Regions from separate parts of the Aeromonas sp. 130281 genome, predicted to be linked through region 4. Evidence: riboswitches for the same ligand, from Rfam matches in the RefSeq annotation. Region 4 holds a riboswitch; each other region holds the start of a gene.
The links. A riboswitch is a leader RNA that binds a small molecule or an ion and turns the genes downstream of it on or off. The one in region 4 is predicted to bind cyclic di-GMP.
Positions count from the first base shown of each region.

Region 1 (4,901 bases), on a different contig from region 4:
TCGGATAGGCATTGTAGTCCGCCGGGTTGACGTTCTGGCTGGCGCAGCTGGCGCCACCGCTGCCGCCGTCACCGCCACTGCTGCCCCCCAGCACCGCCTCGGCCAGGGCCGGGAAGTCGGACTTCAGGCCTATGGTCTGGCTGCCGGCAATCAGGCGCATGCCGCTCGGCACGCCGGCGGCCGGCAGGTAGTAGGTCATGGCCACTTCCACCTCGGTGCCCGGCGCCCAGGCCTTCCAGGCCGGCAGCGTCAGGGCCACCTTGTGGAAGTCCTTCTCATTGGCGATGCCGTCGGAGTTCTGGTTGCCGCCGCTCTCCACCACTTTCAACCCCATGCCGCTCTGGTCGGTGATGGTGTCGGAGGTGGAGGTGGGCATCAGGAACTCGATGCGGGTGCCGCCCGGTATGGTCTGGGTCGACTTGTTGGTGAGCTTGAGGGTCGGGTTGATCGGGTAGTTGGAGTCCCCTTCCTTGAAGCCGGAGAGGCTCACGCCGATGTCGAGCTGGGCGGCCGGGGCCGGCAGATCGTTCTGCTTCAGGGCCGCCTTGTCGGCCTTGCTGAACTTCTCGTAGGCGAGGCTGGTGAGGGTGCTGCCCATCACGTACTCGTTCTTCGCGGCGTCGAAGTCATAGTCCCCCGCCATCTCCCAGAACATGACGCCCCCCAGGCCCCGCTTGACTATGTAGTCGAGCTTGTGACCCATGGACTCTTCATCTTCGGTGGAGAGGAACACCTTCTTCTGCTCGTTCCACAGCCAGGGCGCATGGGCCTTGTCGTCGTAGTAACGCACGTACTGGCCTTGCATCACGTGGGCCGGGTTGTTGGGATCCAGACCCCAGGCCTGGCCGTAGCTCGGCAATGTGGTGATGCCGAGGCTGGCCGCGTGCTCCAGGTTCTTGGCATGCCACATGGGCACGGCGCCGCCGCCTATCTCCTTGCCGTTCTTGTCCAGATCATGCCAGATGTTGTCGATGCCGACCGCCCCGTTGCCGCAGGGGATGGTGCTGCCACCGGTCCCCGGCTGGCAATCGCTCTGGCTCGGCAGCGCCGCCTTGCCCCCCAGGCCGTGGGTGCCACCGGTGACCCCCTGCCAACCACGGGTGTAGTAAGGCACCCCTATGTTGATCTTGCCCGCCGCCAGGGCGCCGCGGAAGTAGTGGGCCGCCCAGGCGGAGTTGAGATAGCCGATGCCACCAAACTGGGCCTGGGTGTAGACACCCCACTGGGACAGCTCGGGATCCGCCTTGTTGTCGAACAGGGCGGCGTTGTGGCCGACGAAGTGGTTCCAGGCACCGTGGAAGTCATAGGTCATCAGGTTGACGTAGTCGAGGTACTGGGTGACCTGGAAGTTTTCCATGCCGCGCAGCAGGTAGGCCGAGGCCGGCGAGGCGATGGTCAGCATGTATTTGCGACCGTCCTCGGTCCCGGCGCTGTCGAGCTTGTTGCGCAGGGTCTTCATCAGCACTTCATAGTTCGCAAACAGCTTGCCGCGACACTGGTTGGAGAGCGGGAAGTCGTTGGGGTTGCCCGCATCCTTCATGGAGGTGGGGTACTCGTAGTCGATGTCCACCCCATCGAAGCCGTACTGGCGGATGAAGCCCACCGCCGAGTCGGCGAAGGCGTTGATGCCGGCGGTGTTGACCGAGCAGTCGCCCTTGGTGGTGGCGGCGTAGAAGCCGCGGGTATCGGCCCAGCCCCCCACGGAGATGAGGGTCTTCACGTCCGGGTACTGCTTCTTGTACTTGGACAGCAGGTTGAAGTGGCCCTGATAGGCGAACTCGGGATCCATCTCGGCGCCCGGCACCCCGTTCCAGGTCAGCTTGGTGGCGGCGTCATCCACCTTGATGGTGTGGCTCTGCTCGTCCACCGCCGCGAAGGCGTAGTTGATGTGGGTGATCTTGTCCCAGGGGATGTCGCCCACCAGGTAGGCGGGCAGGCCGTTCTTGCCGGTGCGCCAGGAGGTGAAGTAACCGATGACGCGGCGGCCGTGGTCATCCCCCATGCACTCGCTGCCGTCGGCGCGGTAGATCTGGCGCACGTCGCAGGAGAGATTGCCGCCGGTGGGGGGCAGGGCCGCCTCCTCCACCTGGACATCCACCTGGGCCGATTCGCCAGAGAGATTTGCCTTGTCGGTCGCCACCAGCTTGAGACCGGTCAGCCCCTTGTTCTGGGGCGTCCAGCTCAGTTGCCAGGGGGCGCTGCTGTCCTCGCCCACCTTCTGGCCATTCACGAAGAGCTCGACCTTGGCGACGTCGTCATTGGCGTCGGTCACATTGCCGGTCACGGTGAGGGCGCGGCCCAGGGTCACCCTGGCCCCGGCGGCGGGGCTGGCGATGCTCACCCTGGGCGCCTCTGGCGCCACCACGGCGGCGACCTGGAAGCTCGAATCCGCCTCGCTCAGCACCTTGCCGTCTTTATCCAGCGCCCGTGCCTTGAGGGCGTGATTGCCCACGCCGGCGGCAGACCAGCTGGCACTCCAGGGGGAAGCCATGGCCGTGGCGACCAGGGTGCCGTCGATGAGGTATTCCACCCGGGCGAGTGCCGTGACCGGGCCGCTCAGGGTCACCGCCAGGGCCAGGCTGGCCCCTTCGCTGACGCTGCTGCCCACGGCGGGGGAGCCGATGGCGACCACCAGGGCCGGCGGCGGCACCTCGCCGCCAAAGAGCTTCCAGGCATCTGCCCAGACGGCGCCGACACCGGGTTCGTAGTGGTAAGGCGACGCGCCGCACCAGCCGGAGTAAGGGAATTCCTTGCATTCATAGAGGGCGCCTGCGTTGCTGACGATGTCGCCAGCCTTGTAGGCGGTGCCGGCCTGATAGGCGGGATAGGCGGCCTGCGCCCAGGCAGGGACGGCCGCAAGGGCGACCAGCATGGCGAGCCTGCTGGGCCTCAAGATCTGTTGCATATTGTTATCATCCTTGTTTTGTCTTGGCTTCTAAGACCGGGAAAAGCGCAATCGCAACAGGGAACAAGGGAGCGACAACAGGCCATGGACGGGCCACAAACCCTCAAGTCACCCTGGGTAACCCCGCTGTCTGGCCCGCTTGGGGCAGATCGGAGGCTTTGCGTCCCGGCATCACTGCCGGTTTGCCCTTTGCCTGGGTTCCGTGAGGAACGGCTCGAGTATAGGAAGCAAGTGGCAACCGCTCAATCTTTATTCTCTAAGGAAAATATGTGAATGCCGGCCGGCTCACACTTCCCCTCAATCGGCCAACTAACCATTAAGTCATTAATATCAATCTGTTAGCCACGTCAAAAAAACGGACTCAGCCTCTTTTGTCTCCCCATAATGTGCGTTGCCTCACTGGTCAGAGCTGCCAGAAATGTGACAATGCGCGCCCTTGGCCAAAGCGCCAAGGCTATGGAAACACTGGCAAAAATAAAAAAAGGAATACCCATGAAAGGAAGACCTACCCTGCTGTCCCTGGCCGTGGGGCTCGCCCTCGCGTCCCCGTCTCTCCATGCCGCCGGCTTCAGCTGCCCGGCCGACAGCGCCCTCACCCCCATCCCCGCCATCCAGGGCAGCGGCGACAAGAGCCCCCTCGTTCCGGGCGATCTGTTCGAGAGCCCCGGGACTGTCAAGGTCAAGGCTCTGGTCTCCGCCCTCGGCGAGAGCCTGAACAGAGGCTTCTACCTGCAGGATCTGCAGGGGGACGGCAACCCCGAGACATCGGACGGCATCTTCGTCTACCTCAACGACAAGCAGTTCGCCAGCAAGTACCCGGGCATCCAGCCGGGGGCCCTGGTCTGCCTGGAGGCCAGGGTCGAGGAGTTCTACGGCCACACCCAGCTCAAGCCACTGGTTGACGGCAACGCCCCGCGCCTGGCGGTGCTGGCCCAGGGCGCGGCACCGGCCGCCACGGCGCTGCGGGTGCAGGAAGGGGAGACCCTGGCCCGGGCCCTGGAGCGTCACGAGGGGATGCGGGTGCGCCTCGATGAGGGCAGCGCGCTCAAGATAAGCCGCAACTTCAGCTACGACTACGCCGCCAAGCGCAACAACCTGGTGCTCGCCCACGGCGCCCCGCTGATGAAGCCGACCCAGCTCCATGTGGCGGGCAGCCCAGAGGCCGTGGCGCTGGCCGAGGCCAACGCCGGCAACCGCGTCTTCCTCGAATCGGACTTCAAGGCCGCCAACGGCAAGCTCCCCTGGCTGCCGGCCTGGGAGCCGGAGCAGGGCTATCTGCGCATCGGCGATGCCCCGCTCAACCTGGAGGCCCTGGTGGGCTACAGCTATGACGAGTACCGCCTGATCGTGCCCAAGGAGCAGCGCATCACCGCGGGGGATCTGCTGCGCACCGACGAGAACGATCGCCAGGGTGCTCCGGCCCGCGCTCATGACAGCGACCTGCGGATCGGCAGCTTCAACGTGCTCAACTACTTCACCAGCCACTCCAGCGTGGGGGGCGCCCTCAACGTGCTCTGCGCGGATCAGGCGGATGCGGACAGCGCCAAGGGCTGCAACCGCGGCGCCAAGAGCCTGGAGGAGTTCCAGTTGCAGCGCGCCAAGATAGTCAACGCCATCGCCGAGATGGACGCCGATCTGCTCGGCCTGATGGAGATGGAGAACAACGGCTTCGACGAGCACGCCGCCCTCCACGATCTGGTGCAGAGCCTCAACGCCCGCCAGAAAGAGGCGAGCAAGCACTACGCCTTCGTCACCCTGCCCAAGGCCCTGCTCACCGAGGAGCGCTTCTTCGGCGGCGACGCCATCATGGTGGCCATGATCTACCGCCCCGCCCTGCTCACCCCGAGCGGGGATGCCGAGGTCATCCCCCTGCCTGAGCAGCGCTACACCACGGGTGGCGTCCCCAGGAGCGCCGGTCAGCGGGACTCTCTGGTGCAGCGCTTCACGGTGGCGGGCAGCGACGCCCCCCTGACCCTGGTGGTCAACCACCTGAAAT
Region 1 covers NZ_JBWVQS010000001.1:1,471,320-1,476,220, forward strand. The annotation lists gene AC1IN8_RS06615 (glycosyl hydrolase family 18 protein) at 1-2,905, opposite strand, end outside; cyclic di-GMP riboswitch class I at 3,019-3,102, opposite strand; gene AC1IN8_RS06620 (ExeM/NucH family extracellular endonuclease) at 3,398-4,901, shown strand, end outside.
Region 1: linked by a shared signal. The riboswitch ahead of AC1IN8_RS06615 (glycosyl hydrolase family 18 protein) and the one ahead of AC1IN8_RS07495 (glycosyl hydrolase family 18 protein) in region 4 are both predicted to bind cyclic di-GMP.

Region 2 (4,901 bases), on a different contig from region 4:
TGAAGGCGTTTCGCGAGCAGTTCCCCCTGGTGCAGCTGGAGCTGCGTCAGGGCAGCCCGGAGGAGATAGTGCGGCTGGTGCAGACCGGCGAAGTGGACATCGGCATCAGCAGCGAGCAGCTCGACAAGAGCGAAGGGGTGGTGGCGTTTCCCTACTACCGCTGGCACCACAACATAGTGGTGCCGGAGCAGCACCCCCTCACCGCCGAGCGGGAACTCACCCTGGCGGCCCTGGCCCATTGGCCCATAGTGACCTATCAGGCGGGCCTGACGGGGCGGGTGCGGGTGGATGAGGCCTTTGCCGAGGCTGGGATACATCCGCAGATCCTGCTGACCGCCCAGGACTCCGACGTCATCAAGACCTATGTCGAGCTGGAGATGGGGGTGGGCATACTGGCGGACATGGCGTTCGATCCCCAGCGGGACAAGGGGCTGGTGCAGCTCGACGGCAGCCGGCTGTTTGCGCCGCACACCGCCTGGATCGGCCTCAAGCAGGGGCAGTTCCAGCACAACTTCACCTGGCAGTTCATCCAGCTCTGCAACCCCGAGCTGGCGCTGGCGGAGATCCAGGCCAGGGCCATGAGCAACGAGCCCCTGCTCGACTACCAGATCTGAATGGGGCGCATGGTCTGAGAAAGCAGGGAGCCCTTGGCTCCCTGCTTGCTTATTCGATGCTTCAGCCAGGCCCAGAGCCTCGCTCATTGGTTAGCGCTCGCTCTGGGGGCCCAGCATGCGATACAGGGTGCGATCCCCCTTGATCCTGTGATGGTAGAGGGCGGCGGCCACGTGCAGCAGGACCAGCGCAGCCAGCGCCAGGCAGCCGAGGCGGTGGACGCCAAAGAAGAAGGCGTTGATCTCCGGTGAGCCGATCGGGTTGGCGACCGGGTAGAGCCAGAACAGGGAGTAGCCCTGCTCCAGCATCAGGAAGCCGCTCAGCAGCACCACAAACATCAGGCCGTAGAGCAGGGCGTGCGCCAGTCTGGCGGCGGGATGGTGAGGCTGGGACTGATCTTCGGGCAGGGGTGCGCGCCAGTGCCGCCAGCCCCAGCGCAGCAGGAAGAGCGGGGTGATCAGGGTCGCCATCGACATGTTCAACACCGACAGAAACTGAAACAGCCTGGGGTGGCTGTCGATCACCAGGTGCATCAGGTAGCCCGCCAGGGTGGCGTAGAGGATGACGGCGGCCATCAGCCAGTGCAGCAGGCGGCTCAGGGGGTCATAGTAGTGTTTCGTCATGGGATTTTTCCGACTGGGGCCCAGGGTGCAGAGAGGCACCGGGAGCCCGGATGACAGGCACAAAAAAGAGGCCGCTCGGGCCTCTTCTGCTTGCGGGGGATCAGTTCACCAGGGTCCAGGCATCCTGCCAGTTGGTGCCCACGCCGGGCTCATACTGGGTCGCCGTGCTGGTCCAGATGGTGCACCAGCCGCTGTAGGGGTAGGGCTTGCACTGATAGATCTTGCCATCTTTCGGCTGCAGCACCTTGGTGCCCGCAGCATAGGATTTGAGTCCCTCCGGGAAGCTGTACTGGTAGTCACCGCCGCTGGCGGGATCCTTGAACATCAGGTCCAGGGTCTGCTGCAGGGGGGCACCGCCCGCCTTCGGCTTGCCCTCGATCACCAGCTGGTGGTGGCCGGCGCTCAGACCGCCGACCGCCATGGTGAAGCTCTGGCTGCTGTCCTTGATGTCGGCGCCGGTCTGGCCCTTGGCGGCGCCGCCATGGTCATACAGGGTGTTGGTGACCGCGAGATCCCCCTCGGCCGTGACGGTGAAGTTGAGGGTGACCTTGCCGTTGTCGAGCAGGTATTCGCTCTCCAGCCCGCTTACGCTGATGCTGTTGCCCACCGGGGGTTGCTGCTGCTCGAGCTGGACCTCGACCCGCTGCAGGTTGCTGCCCGCCTTCAGGTAGACGGGGTTCTGGCCGTAGACCGGGTTGAACTGGCCATCGGTGCCCTGCTGGCCTGCGCGGATCTGGCTCTGCTCGGCGTTGATCCTGGCGGCCAGATCATGGGCCCAGTTGTTCTTCTGACCCTGCTCGGCGGAGCCTATGGTCAGCACTGTCTGCAGATCGGTGCGCTCGCCGTTGGCGTCGAATACCCGGGTCCTGGCCTTGTCGCCGACCACCAGATCGGTGGAGGGGTAGATGGTCCCGCCCTGGCTCCAGGTCAGCGGCGGCTGGGTGCCACCATCGAACTGGGCGTCGATGAGGTTGTAGAAGCTGTTGGCGGTATCGCCCACCTCCCAGACCCCGAGGATGACCTGGTAGCCGGTGCGCGCCGGCAGGGTGCACTGATGGGTGACCTGCTTGGGCGGTTGCACCATGCCCCCGTCGATGACGCAGAACGGATTGAGATCGAAGGAGTCCCTGGTCAGGGGCTGGTTCGGGTTCCACTCCTGCTTGGTGAGGTAGTAGCGCCAGTTGCGGGTCACGTGGTTGGCGGTGAAGGTCCAGCCGATGGCGAAGGGACCGGCCTGCACCTGGCGCTTGGTCCAGCGATCGCTGGTCTGGGCATTGAGTTCACCGAATTGCGGATGCCCGGCCGAGGCGATCTGGCCGTCGGCGGGGCCGCCATCGGGGAAGCCGGACGGCGCCTCCAGGCTCTGGGGCTCCCATTGAATGGCGCCACACTGGCTGTTGCCGCCGGTCTTGCACAGATAGTTGCGCCCTTCCGGCTGGCTGATGTAACCGTGGGCGAGCACGCCGCCGCTGGCCAGCAGCGCCAGCGCCGCGGCCACATGATTGAGTTGGATTTTTGCTGCCATACATTCCTCTGTTCGGTGATGTGGGCAGTCAAGTTGGCAGGGGAATTCCCCGTGACACACCTGGGTGTGGCAACCCCGCTATCCTGGACGACATGTCTTTAGACCGGAGGCTTTGCGTCCTGGCCTTTCAACCAGTTTGCCAAATGACTACATAAAGGGTCAGGGTGCCGCCCTTGAGGACGGCGCCACCATGATGGCTTCTTTTGATTAAATTATTAAGTGTAAATCTTTACAGCTTGACCTCATCGGAGTAGAGCAATCACTTAACACTCTGTTTTTAAAATTATATTTAATTCATCAAGTTGGGTTTTGCTTCGCCAGCTCTGTCAAAAGATGCAAAATCGCGACATTTTTCATCAATGAAAAAATCCCCTGCCGGCGAGGCCGGCAGGGGATGGGACTGTGTCAGACGGTCAGTGGTACGGGTACTGGTCTGGGCGGTGGGAGGGCGAGGGGCGCGGGGCCTGACCGGGCGCCAGATCCCGGGGGAGGCCATTGCCGAGCCTGAACACCGCCAGCCGCTCGTCCAGGCTGCGCGACAGCCCGGCCAGCAGCTCGCTCTCCTGGGCCAGCTGGGAGGCGGCCTGGGACATCTCGAGCGCCGAGTCATTGATGCCGTTGACGTTGCGGTTCATGTCTTCCGCCACCATGCTCTGCTGCTCCGCCGCCGTGGCTATCTGGGTCGCCATGTCGCTCACGTGCTGGATGTGGTTGACGATGAGGGAGAGATCCTGCCCCGCCTTCTCGGACTGGCCGACGCTGCTCTCCGCCAGCTTGCGGCTGGCATCCATGGCGCTGGCGGCGGTAACCGCCCGCTGCTGCAACTGGGTGATGGTGCTCTGGATCTCCTCGGTGGAGTGGCGGGTGCGGCTGGCCAGCTGGCGCACCTCGTCGGCCACCACGGCGAAGCCGCGACCCTGCTCGCCGGCCCGGGCCGCCTCTATGGCGGCGTTGAGGGCCAGCAGATTGGTCTGATCCGAGATGGCGCTGATGACGGCGGTCACCTCCCCTATCTGCATCACCCCCTCCTTGAGTCGATTGACCTGATGGGTGGCCTGCTCCACCTCGGTGGCGAGCGCCTGGATGCCGTGCACGCTGGCGTGGACGTCTTCGTTGCCGAGCCCGGCCTCGCTGGTGGCGTCCCGGGTGTCGCGGGCCGTGTTCTCGGCGTGGCCCGCCACATCCGAGATGGTGGCGCTCATCTCGTTCATGGCGGTGGCGAGCTGGGCCAGCTGATCCCGCTGGCTGTTGACCGCCTGGTTGGTCTGCTCGGCGGAGGCGGCGATGCGCAGGGCGGCATCCGCCACGTTGCGGGCCCCCTGGCTGGCTTCCAGCAGGGCGCGGCGAATGGCGTCCAGTCCCTGATTGGTGCTGGTGGCGACGGCCCCCAGCTCATCCTTGCCATGCACCGGGATGCTCACCACCAGATCCCCGGCCGCCACCTGGGCCATGGCCCCCTTGATCTCGGCGAGAGGCCTGACGATGGAGCGGCTGATGGCCACTCCAAGCCACCCCATCAGCAGGATCACCAGCAGGGTGGCCCCTCCCATCAGCTCATACTGGGACCAGATGGTGGCCTCTATGTCCTGCAGCAGCACGCCCGAGCCCAGGATCCAGCCCCAGGGCTGGTAGCCGGCCACCAGGGACATCTTCTGGGCCGCCTCGCCGGAGGGGGAGAGCCACTGGTACTCCAGGCGGCCCTGATGGCCGCCCTTGCCGAGATCCACCATGCGCTGCCAGTGGGATTCGGCGGGCGTCCCGCCCATCTGCTGGCCGACCAGCTCGGGCTTGGCAGGGTGCACCACCACCCTGCGATCCTCGTCCAGCACGAACAGATAGTTGTCCCCATCGAAGCGCATGCTGTCGAGCATGGCCTTGGCTTGTGCCTGGGCCTCTGGGGCGGGCAGGGTGGCGGCCAGGGTCTGGATCCGGCTCATGGCGAGATCCAGCACCGCCTGCAATCTGGCTTCCCGCTCACTCATCAGGTTGCGATGCAGGGCACTGGCGGAGATGAGCAGCAGTGCGATGAAGCCGACCAGCGCCACCGAGAGCAGCAGCATCAGTTTGCGACTCACGGCGATATCACCGAGCTTGAACATAGTCTTTTCCTTCTTTCCCGTGCGGATCTGGTGAGGGCCAGT
Region 2 covers NZ_JBWVQS010000013.1:5,788-10,688, forward strand. The annotation lists gene cbl (HTH-type transcriptional regulator Cbl) at 1-614, shown strand, start outside; gene AC1IN8_RS20095 (cytochrome b) at 705-1,235, opposite strand; gene gbpA (N-acetylglucosamine-binding protein GbpA) at 1,336-2,760, opposite strand; cyclic di-GMP riboswitch class I at 2,826-2,911, opposite strand; gene AC1IN8_RS20105 (methyl-accepting chemotaxis protein) at 3,174-4,859, opposite strand.
Region 2: linked by a shared signal. The riboswitch ahead of gbpA (N-acetylglucosamine-binding protein GbpA) and the one ahead of AC1IN8_RS07495 (glycosyl hydrolase family 18 protein) in region 4 are both predicted to bind cyclic di-GMP.

Region 3 (4,901 bases), on a different contig from region 4:
TCCGAAGTCTCCGCCCGCTTCACCCTGGATGCCATGCCGGGCAAGCAGATGGCCATAGATGCCGATCTCAACGCCGGGACCCTGGATCAGCACCAGGCCCGTGCCAGGCGGGAAGAGATCGCCAGGGAAGCGGACTTCTACGGCGCCATGGATGGGGCCTCCAAGTTTGTCCGTGGCGATGCCATCGCCGGCCTGCTGGTGCTGATCATCAACCTGGTGGGTGGTCTCGCCATAGGTATCTTCCAGCACTCGCTGCCGGTTTCCGATGCCTTCCGCATCTATGCCCTGCTTACCATAGGTGATGGTCTGGTCGCCCAGATCCCCTCCCTGCTGATGTCCACCGCGGCGGCCATCATAGTCACTCGCGTGAGTGACGAGGGAGAGATGTCGGATCAGGTCGGCCAGCAGATCCTGGCTTCTCCCCGGGTCATCTATACGGCGGCGACCATCATGCTGATCCTGGGCCTGGTGCCCGGCATGCCCATGCTGGCCTTCCTCAGCTTTGCCGCCGTGCTGGCCTGGACCGGCTGGAGCGTCAGCCAGCGCCGGGCAAAGGACCCTGCCCTGGATGCGGCCGAAGAGTTGACGAGGCAGATGGTGCAGCCGGAGCCGCAGGGGCTGGACTGGCAGGATCTGCCGCCGGTGGATGCAGTCGCCATCGAACTGGGCTATCGGCTGGTGCCGCTGGCCGAGGCAAACAAGGGGGCCGAGCTGCTCGCCCGGGTGCGCGGCATTCGCAAGACGCTCTCCGAGCAGTATGGTTTCCTGCTGCCCGAGATCCGGGTACGGGACAACCTGCAACTGCAACCGGACCAGTATCGCATCAAGCTGTCGGGCATCGCCCTGGCCACGGGGAATGTGGATTGCCAGCGGCTGATGGCCATCAGCAGCGGGGAGACCTATGGGGCCCTGGACGGCGAGCTGACCCAGGATCCGGCCTATGGCATGAACGCGGTCTGGATCTCGCCGGACAACAAGGCCAAGGCGCTCAACCTGGGTTACTCCGTGGTGGACTCCGCCACCGTCATCGCTACCCATGCCAGCAAGCTGCTCAGGGAGCAGCTCGATGGGCTCTTCGGTCATGACGAGGTGGGCAAGCTGGGCCAGTATCTGGCCACCCAGTCGCCCCGCCTGGCGGAAGAGCTCAATCTGGCCCTGACCCAGATGCAGCAACTGCGGGTCTTCCGTCAGTTGCTCAAGGAGCAGATCAGCCTCACCGATATCCGCACCATAGCCACCACCTTGCTGGATGCGAGCGAGCTGACCAAGGATCCTGTGCTGCTGGCCTCGGACGTGCGCTGCGCCCTCAAGCGTCAGATCGTCAGGCAGGCGATCGGATCCCGCGACATACTGGCGGCCTTCACCCTGGATGATCGGCTGGAGCAGACTCTGCTGACGGCAATGAATCAGTCCCAGCAGCAGGGAAAAATCCAGCTGGACAGCTTCCCGGTCGACCCGCAATTGCTGGCACAGTTGCAGCAGAACATGCCGCTGGTGAAGGAGCAGTTGCAGCAGCAGGGGTATGCGCCTGTGCTGGTGGTCATGCCCCAGCTCAGGCCGTTGATCGCCCGTTATGCCCGATCCTTTTCAAAGGGTCTCAAAGTGCTCTCTTATAACGAGATCCCGGAAGATTTGCGGGTCGAGGTAATTGGCACCCTGGGCTGAAGTGGAATTGCCACGCCCATATGCCGGCAGGAAGAGACTATTCCGCACATCTGCTTGAATTGTCATATAAAGCCGTTATGATGTGACGGCTTTTGACGCGACACAGACTGACAGTGAAAAAATAAAATAGAAACAGTCAGATGTGTCACATGGCTTAAGGACAACCAAGCCATGCCATCCTAATACGGGTCGTCGCATGATAAAGGCAAACTGAACTGAAAAGTCAGGACGCAAAGCCTCCGGTCTAACAGCATTGATGCTAATGATAGCGGGGTTACCAAGGCCATGATTCCAGCCTTGTTTTCATACCGATATAGGGTAAGTGCTCAATAAGAAGTGCTGCCCCGTCCTGGTGCGTTTTTATTTTTTGAGCGTCAGTTCTGTTGATTGATTCATGTGCAATCACAGGTTCGGGTTAATATGTTTTCTGATTTATCTATCAAGGAAAATTCAATACCCGTCGGTATTGAATCTCATGCTCATTTATTATTAGTTTCCTCTTCGTTATCAAATGGAGACGATGTTGAGGGAATATTGTTGAAGGCAGGCTATCGCGTTTCTTGCCTGAATTCTGTCCCGCTGGCCAAGCAATTTCTCTCTCACCATTCAGCGGATCTCGTGCTGCTCGACATGGCGGTCATGACCGAGGCCGGTCCCTCAATGGTGCAGGAGCTGGCGGGTACCGACTGCGTCATCCTGGTCAATGAGCACCAGGCCTATCTGGCGGCGGAGGCCATGCGGGCCGGCGCCATCGACTACATCATCAAGCCTTTCAGCCAGCGCCAGATCCTCGATGTGGTGAGGGGAGCCCTGCGCCTGCGTCAGGCCATTCCCAACCTGATCGCCACCTCGCCCCTGAGCCTGCAGGTCTTGCAGCTTGCCAGGCGGGCTGCCAAAACCTCGGCCACCATCCTCATCGGCGGCGAGTCGGGGACGGGCAAGGAGCGGCTGGCCCGCTACATCCACGAGATGTCCAGCCGGGCGGGCAAGCCCTTCGTGGCCATCAACTGTGCTGCCATCCCCGAAGCCATGCTCGAATCCATCCTGTTCGGACACAGCAAGGGGGCCTTTACCGGCGCGACCGCCAGCCAGCAGGGCAAGTTCGAGCTGGCCCAGGGGGGCACCCTGCTGCTCGACGAGATCTCCGAACTGCCGCTCGCATTGCAGGCCAAGTTGCTGCGGGTGCTGCAGGAGAAAGAGGTCGAGCGGCTGGGCAGCCATCAGGTGATTGCGCTGGATGTGCGGATCATCGCCGCCAGCAACAGAGACCTGAGGGAGCTGGTGTTGCAGGGGGAGTTTCGCGAGGACCTCTTCTACCGGCTCGATGTGCTGCCCATGAGCTGGCCTGCCCTGCGGGAGCGGCCGGACGACATACTGCCGCTGGCGGAGTACTTCATCGAGCGCTACGCCGCCCAGCAGGGGTATCGCCTCAGCGAGAGCGCCTGCAAGCAGCTGCTCTCCTATGACTGGCCGGGCAATGTGCGCGAACTGGACAACGTGATCCAGCGGGCACTAATTATGGCTCGCGGATTGCATATTCAGGCGGTCGATTTGATGCTGCCCCATTATGCCGTCGAAGCCGACAACCTGTTACCGCAGACGCTTGCGGCCCCGGAGGGGCTCAGCGAGACCAAACGGCATGCCGAATTTCAATTCGTCCTGGAGACGTTGCGCCGTTTTCGTGGTCACCGGACTCGTACGGCCGAAGCCCTTGGGATGACGACCCGGGCACTTAGATACAAGCTGGCTGCCATGCGCGAGCAGGGCATCGATGTCGAGCAGCAGATTCAAAACTAAGGGATAACCGAGTGAAGATTGAGATCATGTCATCACAGGTGACGCTCCTGCAGCAGATGCAGGAAATGCAGCGCGTCGCCAGTCACACCCCTTCCATCGAGCCTAACGACGCCTCGGCTGTCTCGTTCAGCGACGCCATGCGTGACGTCGTCGGCCGGGTCAACGAACAGCAGAATGTCGCGTCCAGACTGATGACCGCCGTCGACGCGGGTCAGAGCGACGATCTGGTGGGGGCCATGGTGGCCAGCCAGAAGGCAGGTCTCAGTTTTTCCGCCCTGATGCAGGTGCGCAACAAACTGATGACAGGCTTCGATGACATCATGCGCATGCCGCTCTGAGGGTAGGTCATGACTGAATTGGTATCATCCTCGCCGGGGGCGTCGGGCTCCCTGATCGCCCGGGTACAGGAAGGGATGCGCAACTGGCGCACCCTGTCCCGGGACAACAAATCCATCCTGACCATAGCGCTGCTTGCCGCCATAGTGGCGGGCACCATAGTGGTGATCCTCTGGACCTCCAGCAAGAACTATGTGCCCCTCTACGGCAAGCAGGAGCTCTACGACACCGCCAACATCATGGAGATGCTGGAGAAGGAGCAGGTGCCCTTCCGGCTGGAGAAAAGCTCGGGCCAGATCCTGGTGCCTGAGAGCCAGCTCGCCCACGTGCGCATGGCGCTGGCGGCGCGCGGGGTCAGGGCGGCCATGCCGGCCGGCCTCGAGGGGCTGGACACAGTGACCGGTCTTGGCACCAGCGAGTTCATGGAAGGGGCGCGCTACCGCCATGCCCTGGAAGGGGAGCTGGCCAGAACCATCATCTCGCTGGATGCGGTGCGCAGCGCCCGGGTGCATCTGGCCATCCCCAAGCGGACCCTGTTTGTCGGCCGTGACGAAGAGAAACCCAGCGCCTCTGTGATGCTGGATCTGCAACCCGGTCAGTCCATGGAGCCGGGTCAGGTCGAGGCCATCGCCAACCTGGTGGCGGGCAGCATCTCGGGCATGAAGCCCGGTGCCGTGACCATAGTGGATCAGGCGGGCCAATTGCTGAGTGCCGAGTTTGGCGACAAGGCGGGATTCGGCAAGCAGAGCGTCCAGCAGATGGAATACGTGCGCAAGCTGGAGCAGTACATCCGCCAGCGTGCCAGCGACATGCTCCATCCCATGCTGGGCACCGGCAACTTCCGGGTCCAGATCGCCGCTGACGTCAACTTCAACGCGGTGGAAGAGACCCAGCAGCAGCTGGATCCCAACGGTGTGGTGACCAAGGAATCCAACAAGTCCGACAAGACCATAGATGCCCTGGCGCTCGGCATCCCGGGGGCCCTGTCCAACCGTCCTCCCGAGACGGCGCCCCAGACAGAAGCGGCTGCCGAGGGGAATGCGGCGACGCCGGAGCCTGCCAAGAACGACACCCGCACCGAACGGCAGGAGGTCAGCAAGCAG
Region 3 covers NZ_JBWVQS010000004.1:44,587-49,487, forward strand. The annotation lists gene lfhA (lateral flagellar biosynthesis protein LfhA) at 1-1,665, shown strand, start outside; cyclic di-GMP riboswitch class I at 1,860-1,947, shown strand; gene lafK (lateral flagellar response regulator transcription factor LafK) at 2,200-3,462, shown strand; gene lfiE (lateral flagellar hook-basal body complex protein LfiE) at 3,474-3,800, shown strand; gene fliFL (lateral flagellar M-ring protein FliFL) at 3,819-4,901, shown strand, end outside.
Region 3: linked by a shared signal. The riboswitch ahead of lafK (lateral flagellar response regulator transcription factor LafK) and the one ahead of AC1IN8_RS07495 (glycosyl hydrolase family 18 protein) in region 4 are both predicted to bind cyclic di-GMP.

Region 4 (4,901 bases):
CCAGGCGAACAGGCCGCCGAGCTGGTTCGCCAGCACGTACTGCCCCTTGGCCTTGACCGAGCGGTCGTTGTCGAAGCTGATGAGATCGCCGCTGCTGGCCTTGAACACATAGGGGGCCTCGGCCGACTCGTCATAGCCCTGCTCCCAGCCTGCGCCCATGCGGTTGTTGACGATGTCGCGATAATCCACCACGCCGTTTTCCCAGGTGCCGCTGACCGGCCCGGTCGCGGTGCCGGTGAAGGGATTGCCTGCCTGGTAGTTCTTCACGCCGGTCCAGCCACGGCCATACATGGCCGCCCCCACCACTATCTTGCCCGGTGTCACCCCCTGACCCAGCAGCGCCTTGACGCCCTTGTCGGTGGTGTACTTGGTGGCCGGATCCCAGCTGGAGGCAAAGAGGTTGGTCTGGTGGGCCAGATTCGTCAGGTCGAAGGCGCCGCTGAAGTCGTAGCTCATCAGGAAGATGTGGTCCATGTACTGCTGGGCAGCCTGATAATCGACCTTGGCAATCTTGTCACCGCCGGCGCTGATGGCCGAGGTGAGCTCATACTGGCGGCCGGTCTCGGCTTCCAGCTCGTCGAGCATGGCGCGCAGCTCCTGCATCAGCACCACATAGGTGGCACCATCGTTCGGACCGCCCAGGCTGGGGTTGGCCCCCTGGCCACCCGGGAACTCCCAGTCGATGTCCACCCCGTCGAAGAATTTCCAGGTCTGCAGGAACTCCTTGACCGAGGCGACGAAGGTATCTCGCTTGGTCTTGTCCCCCAGGAAGTAGAAGGGGTCGGAGAGGGTCCAGCCCCCGACCGACGGCAGGATCTTGAGGTCAGGGTGGGCCTGCTTGAGGGCCATCAGGTTGCCGAAGTTGCCCTTGTAGGGTTCATCCCAGGCACTGAGGTTACCCTGGGACATCTGGATCGCCGCCCAGGGATCGTGGATGGAGACCTTGAAGTCCTCACGACCGGCACAGGAGCGCTGCAGCGCCTCGAAGCTGCCGGAGATCTCTTTGAGGCTGTCGTTGATGCCGTTGCCGCCGCAGATGGGGGTGAAGCCGTAGAGGATATGAGTCAGGTTCTGGGCCGGGATCTTGTCCACGGTGAACTTGCGGCCGTAGACACCCCACTCCACGTAGTAGGCCCCCACCACCTTGCCGGACTTGTTGGCGTAGGGCTTGTTGTTCTCCTTGAGCGGCGCATTGAGCGGTGCCAGGTGGCTGCCGTCGGTATCGGCGACCATCAGCTCCTTCTTGTCGGAGAGGGTGCAGCCGTCGGCGTTGCACAGGGCCACCTGCATCTGGTAGCGGCCCCCCTTGGTCACCTTGAAGTTGGCGGTGCCCGCGGCGGAAGCGGGGCCTGACCACACCTCCTGGCCATCGAGCAGCACCTTGGCGGTCTGACCGACGTCACCGGACCAGAGGTTCCAGGTCACGCTGACCGGGGCGCCATCCTTGTGGACTGTCACCAGCTGGTTGTAGGCCGAGGCGGATTGATTGACTTCGACGATGGCGAACTTGGTGGGGCCCGAGCCTATGGTGGGTTTGCCCGGGGCAGCGGCGAAGGCGGAGGTAGCACAGAATCCCCCGACCAGGAGCGCCAGCAGGGAAAGTTTTGGACTTAACATATTTGAACTTCCTTATTTCGTTATTGGAATTAACAACGAAAAAGGCAACGCAACCTGCCAGGTAACGCAGACATCATCGCCACCATGGCTTGGCCCATGGACGATACAACCTGTGGTGACCCCGCTATCCTAGGTGCTTTGACCCTTAGACCGGAGGCTTTGCGTCCCGGACTTTCGTTCGGTTTGCCTTTTTGCACAACTTGATTTGCGACAAAAATAATCGCCGAATGACTATAGGAGGGAGTCGGAGGAGGCGCTACCTAGTAAAAATGACAGCGAATAGGACTCATTTTCCAGATTGTTCGCGAACATGCCGGCAAGCTGGCGCCAACATCGGTGATGCTGGCGCCTGATGACAGTTCCCGAACTTGCCAAACAATGCTTGATTGTGTGAAGGCTGTCACTGTATTGGCAGCAGCAGGCTGTTCATCAGCGCCCGCAGCTTGAGGGGTTTGACCGGCTTGCTGACGTAGCCAAAGCCGTGCTCACGGATCTGGGTCTGCAGCTCGCTCTTGCGATCCGCGCTGATGATGATGCCGCCGATGTCGTTACCATGGGCCAGCCGGATCATGTGCAGCGCCTGCAGCCCCGTCTTGCCGTCATCCAGGTGGTAGTCGGAGAGCACCAGCCGGGGCAGGAAACCGGCCCCTATGATCTCCTCTGCCTGCTCCAGGCTCTGGGCGCAGCGCACCTCGCAGCCCCAGCGTCCCAGCAGGGAGGCCATGGCGATGAGGATGTCCTCCTCGTTGTCGATGCAGAGCACCCGGATCCCTTCGAGCTGGCTGTCTCGCACCACGGGGGGCGCCAGCTGGCTCGGCGTCACGGGCCGGGTCGCTAGGTTGAGGGTGATGGCAAACACGGACCCCGCCCCGGGCCAGCTGCGCAGGGAGAGCTGATGTCCCAGCACCTGGGAGATGCCGCGGGCGATGGCGAGCCCGAGGCCAAGTCCCTGCTCCCTGGCGGTGCGGGAGTGATCGAGGCGGGAGAACTCGTCGAAGATCGCCTCCTGCTTGTCCAGCGGAATGCCGGGGCCATTGTCCCACACCTCGATGCGCACCTTGTCCCCCAGGCGGCGGCAGCCGAGCAGCACCCGGCCGCCCGGGTTGTAACGGAACGCATTGGTGAGGAAGTTCTGCAACACCCGGCGCAGCAGGCGCACGTCGCTGTAGACCGCGAGGCGGCTCTCCACCACGGAGAACTGGATCTCCCCCGCCTGGGCCAGCACTCCGAACTCCGCCTTGAGATTGCCCAGCACGTCGCTCAGGGCGAAATCGAGCTTCTTCGCCTTGAACTTACCCGCCTCGAGGCGCGAGATGTCCAGCAGATCCGTGATGAGATCCTCGGTTGCCCCCAGGGCGTCGTCGATGTGGCGGGCGATGCGGACCTGCTCCGCCGCCTGCTCCCCTCCCTGCGGCAGCATCTCCAGCAGGGAGGAGGTAAACAGCTTGGCCGCGTTCAGCGGCTGGGTCAGATCGTGGCTCACCGCAGCCAGGAAACGGCTCTTGGAGTGGTTCGCCCGCTCCACCTGCTGGTTCACCAGCAGCAGCTGGCGGTTGAGCTCGGAGAGTTCGTGGGTACGCTCGGCCACCCTCGCCTCCAGGTGCTCGTTCGCTTCCCGCAGCACCCGCTCCGCCGCCCGGAAGGGGGTGATGTCGGTGAAGGTCATCACGAAGCCCCCCGCCGGCATGGGATTGCCCTGCATCTCGATCACCCGGCCGTCCGGTCGCTCCCGCGCCGAGACATGGGGGCTGCCCCGCTTCATGAAGGCGACCCGGCGCGCCACCTGGGCCTCTATGTCCCCCGGGCCGCAGAGCCCCTGCCCGGCGTTGTAGCGGATGATCTCCTCGATGGAGCGCCCCACCTGGATGAGCCCGTGCGGATAGTGGAACAGCTCTATGTAGCGCCGGTTCCAGGCCACCAGCTTGAGCTCCCTGTCCACCACAGAGATCCCCTGCCCCATGTGCTCTATGGCCCCCTGCAGCAGGCCGCGGTTGAAGCGGAACACGTCCGAGGCCTCGTCCACTATGGTGGCTATCTCCTCGAGCTGCATGTTGCGCCCCTGCAGGGCAGAGGCCAGCACCAGCCGGGCGGAGGAGGTGCCAAATACCCCCGCCAGCAACCGCTCGGTGTGGGCAATCAGATCGGCCGACGCCTGCATCTGGGGCGCCAGGGTGCCGCCGCGCTCACCGGCGAAGCGGCCGAAGGCGCGCTTGACCCGGCTCGAGCCGACGAAGCGGGCCGCCAGCATCTCCAGCTCCTTGACCGAGACCCGCGCCTGGTAGAGCGCCGTGGTATCCCGGCTCGGCTTGCCGACGAAGTTGGCGGCCTGCAGCCGCTCGCTCACCGCCGCCCGCGACAGCAGGGATCCCGCCACGTAGCCGAGCAGGTTGAGCAACAGGCTCAGGAAGATGCACCAGGCCCCCAGGCTCAGCTCGCGGAAGGCGGGCCAGTCGGGGGGGGCCAGCAGCGCCTCCAGGGGCGAGCCCGCCAGCAGGCCGCTCTCGGCCAGCAGGGTCACGAACCAGAGGCTGACCCCGAGGGCGAGCCCGAGATAGACCCCCTTGCGGTTGCCGTGCCGCCAGTAGAGCCCGAGCAGCAGGGCAGGGGCGAACTGGGCCACGGCGCCGAACGACAGATAGCCGATGCGCGACAGGCTGGTGAGATCCCCGAGCCAGAGATAGAGCACCCAGGCCGCCAGCAGGATCAGCAGTATGGCGCCCCGGCGCACCTGCAGCAGCAGCCGCATCAGCCGCTCATCCCGCCCCTGCTGCCAGAAGCGGCGCAGCAGCACCGGCAGCACCAGATCGTTGCTGACCATGATGGCCAGGGCTATGGTGCAGACGATCACCATGCCGGTGGCCGCCGAGGTGCCGCCGAGAAACGCCAGCATCGCCATGCCGTCAAAGCCCAGCGACATGGGCAGGCTGATGACATAGGTGTCCGAGGCCATGTCTGCCCCCACCCACTGCTTACCCGCCAGCGCCAGCGGCCAGATGAAGAGCCCCATCAGGAACAGGTAGAGCGGGAACAGCCAGCGCGCCCAGTGCAGATCCTGGCCCTGGTTGTTCTCCACCACAGTCACGTGGAACTGGCGCGGCAGGCAGATGACGGCGCACATGGCCACCAGGGTATAGATGGCGAGCTCCAGCAGGCTGCCCGGTGACACCGCCACCACCGCATCGAGAAAGTCCCCGGCCACCAGGGTGCGGGCCTCGCTCGGTCTGGCGATGATGAGCCAGAGCGCGAAGCCCCCCACCGCCATGAAGGCGAGCAGCTTGACCACG
Region 4 covers NZ_JBWVQS010000002.1:107,522-112,422, reverse strand. The annotation lists gene AC1IN8_RS07495 (glycosyl hydrolase family 18 protein) at 1-1,617, opposite strand, end outside; cyclic di-GMP riboswitch class I at 1,729-1,815, opposite strand; gene AC1IN8_RS07490 (hybrid sensor histidine kinase/response regulator) at 2,018-4,901, opposite strand, start outside.